DNA from 2 places in the Streptomyces sp. NPDC048370 genome. Region 1 is predicted to be linked to the other one. Evidence: riboswitches for the same ligand, from Rfam matches in the RefSeq annotation. Region 1 holds a riboswitch; the other holds the start of a gene.
The links. A riboswitch is a leader RNA that binds a small molecule or an ion and turns the genes downstream of it on or off. The one in region 1 is predicted to bind S-adenosylmethionine.
Positions count from the first base shown of each region.

Region 2: another riboswitch for S-adenosylmethionine. It lies ahead of ACGFYP_RS24445 (aminotransferase class V-fold PLP-dependent enzyme); the one in region 1 lies ahead of thrC (threonine synthase).

Region 1 covers NZ_JBICYI010000006.1:150,046-153,446, reverse strand. The annotation lists gene thrC (threonine synthase) at 9-1,322, opposite strand; SAM riboswitch class I at 1,316-1,468, opposite strand; gene ACGFYP_RS15740 (glucosyl-3-phosphoglycerate synthase) at 1,589-2,530, shown strand; gene ACGFYP_RS15735 (hypothetical protein) at 2,586-3,401, shown strand, end outside.
Region 2 covers NZ_JBICYI010000012.1:27,984-31,384, reverse strand. The annotation lists gene ACGFYP_RS24455 (rhomboid family intramembrane serine protease) at 1-92, shown strand, start outside; gene ACGFYP_RS24450 (Lrp/AsnC family transcriptional regulator) at 89-370, shown strand; gene ACGFYP_RS24445 (aminotransferase class V-fold PLP-dependent enzyme) at 419-1,831, opposite strand; SAM riboswitch class IV at 2,023-2,139, opposite strand; gene trpD (anthranilate phosphoribosyltransferase) at 2,218-3,282, opposite strand.

The DNA.
Region 1 (3,401 bases):
GAGGGTGGTCAGTGGGCCAGGCCGGCGTCGCGGAACGCGTCCAGGCTCGGCTTGATGGTGGCGGTCGCCTGAGAGGTGTCGGCGACGGCGTCCAGGGTCTTGAGCCCGTCGCCCGTGTTGAGCACGACGGTGGTCAGGCTCGGGTCGATGAGGCCGGCCTCGATCAGCTTCTTCGTGACGCCGACCGTCACCCCGCCCGCCGTCTCGGCGAAGATGCCCTCGGTCCTGGCCAGGACCTTGATCGCCTCGACGACCTGCTCGTCGTTCACGTCCTCCACCGCGCCGCCCGTGCGGCGCGCGATGTCGAGGACGTACGGGCCGTCGGCCGGGTTGCCGATGGCGAGCGACTTGGCGATGGTGTTCGGCTTCTGGGGCCGTACGACGTCGTGACCGGCCTTGAAGGCCACCGACACCGGCGAGCAGCCCTCGGCCTGGGCGCCGAAGATCTTGTACGGCTTGTCCTCGACCAGGCCCAGCTTGATGAGCTCCTGCAGACCCTTGTCGATCTTGGTGAGCTGCGAGCCGGAGGCGATCGGGATCACCAGCTGGTCGGGCAGGACCCAGCCCAGCTGCTCGCAGATCTCGTACGCGAGCGTCTTGGAACCCTCGCCGTAGTACGGGCGCAGGTTGACGTTGACGAAGCCCCAGCCCTCGCCCAGCGGGTCGCCGATGAGCTCGGAGCAGAAGCGGTTGACGTCGTCGTAGTTGCCCTCGATGCCGACCAGCTCGCCGCCGTAGACGGCGGCCATGACGACCTTGCCCTGCTCCAGGTCGTGCGGGATGAACACGCAGGAGCGGAAGCCGGCGCGGGCGGCCGCGGCGCCGACGGCGCCGGCCAGGTTGCCGGTGGAGGAGCAGGAGAGGGTGGTGAAGCCGAAGGCGCGGGCGGCCTCGAGGGCCTGGGCGACGACGCGGTCCTTGAAGGAGTGCGTCGGGTTGCCGGAGTCGTCCTTGACGAAGAGCTTGCCGGGCTCGACGCCGAGCTCGCGGGCGAGGTTGTCGGCCTGGACGAGCTTGGTCCAGCCCGGGTTCAGGTTCGGCTTCTCGGCGACGTCGGCCGGGACGGGCAGCAGCGGGGCGTAGCGCCAGATGTTGGCGGGGCCGGCCTCGATCTGCTTGCGCAGCGCCTCGGGGTCACCGACGGGAAGGTCGTACGCGACTTCGAGAGGGCCGAAACACAGCTCGCACGCGAAGATGGGACCGAGAGGGAACTTCTCTCCGCATTCACGACAGGAAAGTCCGGAAGCCGGACCGAGGTCAACGGTCGATGCGGTGGTGGAAACAGTCTGTACAGCCATGGAGGCGAGGCCCTTTCTCCTCATCTTTCCCATGACGAACGTCGCCATGAGACGGATTTGGCACCTTCCCTAGCCGGGAGCCTCGCTGGCGCGACATGTCGCGGACGAGACCGACTGGAGGGTTGCCGGGGCTTCAACGGGCCGTTTCCCTCTGCCCCTCTGGATGAGCGGTATTCGGTTGTAGGACGCGGGTGGCACCCCGACATGCATCGGGCATCCGCGTTGTTCAAGACTGTAACCGAAGGCCTGGACGGTTGAGATGGTCGTCCGAACCGCGAGATGGAGATCACGTGCTGGAGGAAGTGGAGCGCTGGCTGGGCCGGCGGTCCTGGTCCGTGGCGGACCGTTCGCTCGACCGCGTCCTGGCGGCGAAGCACGGGACGACGGTCAGCGTCGTGCTGCCCGCGCTCGACGAGGAGGCGACGGTCGGGGACATCGTCACCGTGATCCGCCGGGAGCTGATGACGGCCGAGGTCCCGCTCGTCGACGAGCTGGTGGTGATCGACTCCGGCTCCACCGACCGTACGGCGGAGGTGGCGGCGGCGGCCGGGGCGCGGGTGGTGGCGCGGGACGCGATCCTGCCCCGGATACCGGCCGTGCCCGGCAAGGGCGAGGTGCTGTGGCGGTCGCTGATGGTGACCGAGGGTGACATCGTGTGCTTCGTCGACGCGGACCTGCGGGACTTCTCCGCGGACTTCGTCACGGGGATCGTCGGCCCGCTGCTCACCGACCCCGACGTGGACTTCGTGAAGGCGATGTACGACCGCCCGCTCGGCGACACCCCTGGTCAGGGCGGTCGGGTTACGGAGCTGGTGGCGCGGCCGCTGCTCAATCTGCACTGGCCGCAGCTGGCCGGATTCGTCCAGCCGCTGGGCGGCGAGTACGCGGCGCGCCGCTCGCTGCTCGAACGGCTGCCGTTCCCCGTCGGTTACGGAGTGGAGCTGGGCCTGCTCGTGGACGCGCTGCACACGGTCGGCCTCGACGCCCTCGCGCAGGTGGACGTCGGGGTCCGCAAGCACCGCCACCAGGACGGGCGGGCGCTGGGCCGGATGGCGGCGGCGATCTACCGGACGGCGCAGCTGCGGCTCTCCCGGGGCCATCTGGTGCGGCCCCGGCTCACGCAGTTCGAGCGTGGCGAGGCGGGCTTCACGCCTCGGACGTACGCGGTGGACACGGAGGAACGGCCGCCGATGGTCGAGATCGCGGAGTACGCACACCGCCGCGTGGCGTAACGCCGAATGATTGTGTTTTTGCCTAAATTTCCGTTTCATGCGGTTCAAAAATCGGATGACCATGTCGCTGGCGGCGCTCGCTCTCGCCGCCGGCTCGCTCGGCTCGCTCTCGCTCTCGCTCCTGCTCGCCGCGGCCGGCCCGGCCGCGGCGGACGTGGTGGAGCCCTTCGGCAAGCGCTACGACGAGTCGCTCTACGGCGACTTCACGACCATCGGCAACACGGTCATGGGCTGCCCCACCGCCCCCGCCGACCTGGCCGCCCGCTGTGCCACCGCGGCCGCAGGACAGGGCAACGACAACAACAACACCTTCGTCATGCGGCGGATCAACTCCGCCTCCATGACCGCCGGTTACGGCTCCAGCACCGGCCACGTCGCGATCCCGGCCGGCGCGCGGGTCGCGTACGCCCGGCTCTTCTGGGGCGGCAACGACGGCACGTACAAGGGGCCGAGCGGGGCGCAGCTGAAGCGCTGCGACATCTCCGGCGCCGACGTCGTGACCTCGCCGGGGGACCACGCCACGACCGCGCCGCGCATCAGGGTGGGGGCGGGGGCCGAGACGGCGGTCTCGATCGACAGCATGGTGACCGACCCGCCGGACACCAGCGGCCCGCACTACTACACGGGCGAGTCTGACGTCACGGCCGCCTTCGCGGGCGTGACCGGCACGGACGCGCAGGTCGCGGTCGGCGACATCTGGGCGCCGGACGGAAAGGGCTGCGTGGCGGGCTGGTCCCTGACGGTGGTCTACGCGTTCCCGGGGCCCGAGCCGACCTTCGCGCCGGACCGCCGCAACGTCTACGTCTACGGCGGGCACGTCCTCCAGCGGTCCACCTCCCCCGCGACGACGATCACCGTCGACGGCTTCCAC
Region 2 (3,401 bases), on a different contig from region 1:
CCGTCGGCTTCCTCTACGCCTGGGGCCGCTACCGGGGTGGGGATACAGTGAAGTCCCCAGCCGCGGCGACCGAGGGAGAAAGCCAGCCGTGATCACCGCGATCGTGCTCATCAAGACCAGCGTGGACCGCATCCCCGAGATCGCGGAGTCGATCGCCGCGCTCGACAGCGTCAGCGAGGTCTTCTCGGTGACCGGTACGTACGACCTGATCGCCATGGTCCGCGTGCCCCGGCACGACGACCTGGCGGACGTCATCCCCGGCCGGATCAGCAAGATCCCGGGCGTCGAGGCGACGGACACGCACGTGGCGTTCCGTACGTACTCCCAGCACGACCTGGAAGCGGCCTTCGCCATCGGCCTGGAGTCCTGACGAAGGGGGCCCCGACAGGAGGCCCCCTTCACCCGTACGAGTGGGTGCTCAGCCGCGGTCCGGGACGCAACGGCCGTCCTCGGTGCGGTACTTCCACTGCGCGCCGTCCCGGACGAGCTCCTTCACGGCCCGTACGAAACGCTCCACGTGCTCGTCCGGCGTACCGGCGCCGAAGCTGACCCGGATGGCGTTGAGCGACTTCTCGCCGGGCGCGGCCTCGGGCGCGCCGCACTCGCCCTGGGTCTGCGGGTCGCTGCCGAGCAGGGTGCGGACCAGCGGGTGGGCGCAGAAGAGGCCGTCGCGGACGCCGATGCCGTACTCGGCGGAGAGCGCGGCGGCGAAGTGCGAGCTGTTCCAGCCCTCGACGACGAAGGAGATGACGCCGACCCGGGGAGCGTCGTCGCCGAAGAGCGAGAGCACCTTGACCTCGGGCACCTCGGCGAGGCCCTCGCGGACGGTGGCGACGAGGTGCTGCTCGCGGGCGACGAGCTGGTCGAAACCGGCCTCGGTGAGCGCCTTGCAGGCGGAGGCGATGGAGTAGACGCCGATGACGTTCGGCGAGCCGGCCTCGTGGCGGGCGGCGGTGGTGTGCCACTCGACGTCCACGCCGCCGTCGGCGCGGCGGGCGACCTTCTTCGACGCACCGCCACCGGCGAGGTACGGCTCGGCGTCCTGGAGCCAGTCGGCACGGCCCGCGAGGACACCCGAACCGAACGGGGCGTACAGCTTGTGACCGGAGAACGCGACCCAGTCCACGTCCAACTCCCGTACGGAGACGGGGTGGTGGGGTGCGAGCTGGGCGGCGTCGAGGACGATCCGGGCGCCGTGGGCGTGCGCGGCGGCGGCCAGCTCCTTGACCGGCCACAGCTCACCGGTGACGTTCGACGCGCCGGTCACGCAGACGAGGGCGGGGCCGTAGGGATCGCGGTCGGCGAGGGCGCGCTCCAGGGTCTCGACGGCCTGGGCGGGCGTGCGGGGCGCGTTGAGGTAGGTGACCCGGGCGTCCTTCCACGGCAGGAGCGAGGCGTGGTGCTCGGTCTCGAAGACGAAGACCTCGCAGCCGGCGGGGATCACGGCGGCGAGCAGGTTGAGCGAGTCGGTGGTGGAGCGGGTGAAGACGACCTGGTCGCCGGGGCGGCAGTCGAGGAACTCGGCGACGGTGACGCGGCTGTTCTCGAACAGGTCGGTGGAGAGCTGCGAGAGGTACCCGGCGCCGCGGTGGACGCTGCCGTAGTACGGGGCGTACGCGGCGACGTCGTCCCACACCCGCTGCAGGGCCGGCGCGCTGGCGGCGTAGTCGAGCGCGGCGTAGGTGACCTCGCCCCCGGTCACGAGCGGCACGGTGACGTCCCGCCCGAGGACCGGGAGCGGGGCGGCGCAGCAGGGGTCGCCGGCCTCGGAGTCGGCGGTGGCGGTGGCGGTGGCGGTGACAGTGGCGGCGGCGTTCGGGTACGCGGACATGGCGGTATCTCCCGGCAGGAATGGGCAGCGAAGGGCCCGCAGGGCAGCGCGAAGTGGGGTGCCTCGTACGGGTGTTGCCTCGACACACGGTGGTCGTGCGGAGGGTGGGGAAACGGGGCCGAAGGGCCCTATCGCATTCGCTTGCTCACGAGACTGCTCCCTTGAGGACCAGGACCCCAGGGTGTCGCAGGGGTCCGCGCTTGCCGTAGACCTTGCTGCCTACGGCCTGGTCTTCACCCGGGGCACCCCGCCACGGACGGAGGGTTGCCGGACAGCCAGCCGGGGCCTAATGGCTGTCACTCATGACCTGGCACAGAACGTATGCCACGTGATCGCCGCCGCGCAACCCCGTCCCGGATTCCGGAACGGGGTCGCGCCGCGAGCTGCTACCTGTTGCTTGCCGCGACCCAGCGCTCCAGGGCCTGCCTGGCGGCCCCCGAGTCGATCGACTCGGCCGCCTTCGCGATGCCCTCGCGCAGCTGCTCCACCAGGGTGCCCTCCCCCGGGTGCAGCGCCACGAGCGCCGCCGCCGAGTTCAGCAGGACCGCGTCCCGTACGGGACCGGTCTCGCCCGCGAGCAGCCGGCGCGCCACGTCCGCGTTGTACGAGGCGTCGGCGCCGCGCAGCGCCTCCACGGGGACGAGCTCGATGCCGACGTCCCGCGGGTCGAAGGCCTCCTCGCGCACCTTCCCGTCCCGTACCACCCAGACCCGCGAGGTGGCCGTGGTCGTCAGCTCGTCCAGGCCGTCGTCGCCGCGGAAGACCAGCGCGGAGGAGCCGCGCTCGGCGAGCACGCCGGCCATGATCGGGGCCATCCGGGCGTCGGCGACACCGGTCGCCTGGGCCTTGACCCGGGCCGGGTTGGTGAGCGGACCGAGGAAGTTGAAGGTGGTCCTGATGCCGAGCTCCTTGCGGGCCGCGGCCACGTGGCGCAGCGCCGGGTGGAACTTCACCGCGAAGCAGAAGGTGATCCCGGCCTCCTCCGCGACCTCGACGACGCGCTGCGGGGTCAGCTGCAGATTGACGCCGAGCTTCTCCAGGACGTCGGAGGCGCCGCTCGCGCTGGACGCGGCACGGTTGCCGTGCTTGACGACCTTGGCGCCCGTGCCGGCCACGACGATCGCCGACATCGTGGAGATGTTGACGGTCTTGGCGCCGTCACCACCGGTGCCGACGATGTCCACGGACGGTCCGGGGACTTCGATCACGTTGGCGTGCTCGTACATCGTCCGGACAAGGCCGGAGATCTCCTCGACGGTCTCGCCCTTGGCGCGCAGCGCGACCGCGAAGCCGGCGATCTGGGCGTCGGTGGCCTCGCCGCGCAGGATGCGGTCCATCGCCCAGGCGGTGTCCTCGGCGCTCTGGTCACGGCCGGTGAGCAGCCCGTCCAGGACGGTGGGCCAGGAGCGGCCCGCCGACGTAGGTCCTCCAGCGGGGGTCGCAGCGCTCATGGCAGCTCCTGGTCATCACGTAACGGATACAGCACCCACCCTATCGATCCACGGGGACGGCAAAGAGCCCCGTCCATCGAATGGACGGGGCTCCCGCTGTGGCGACCTTGCGACGACCG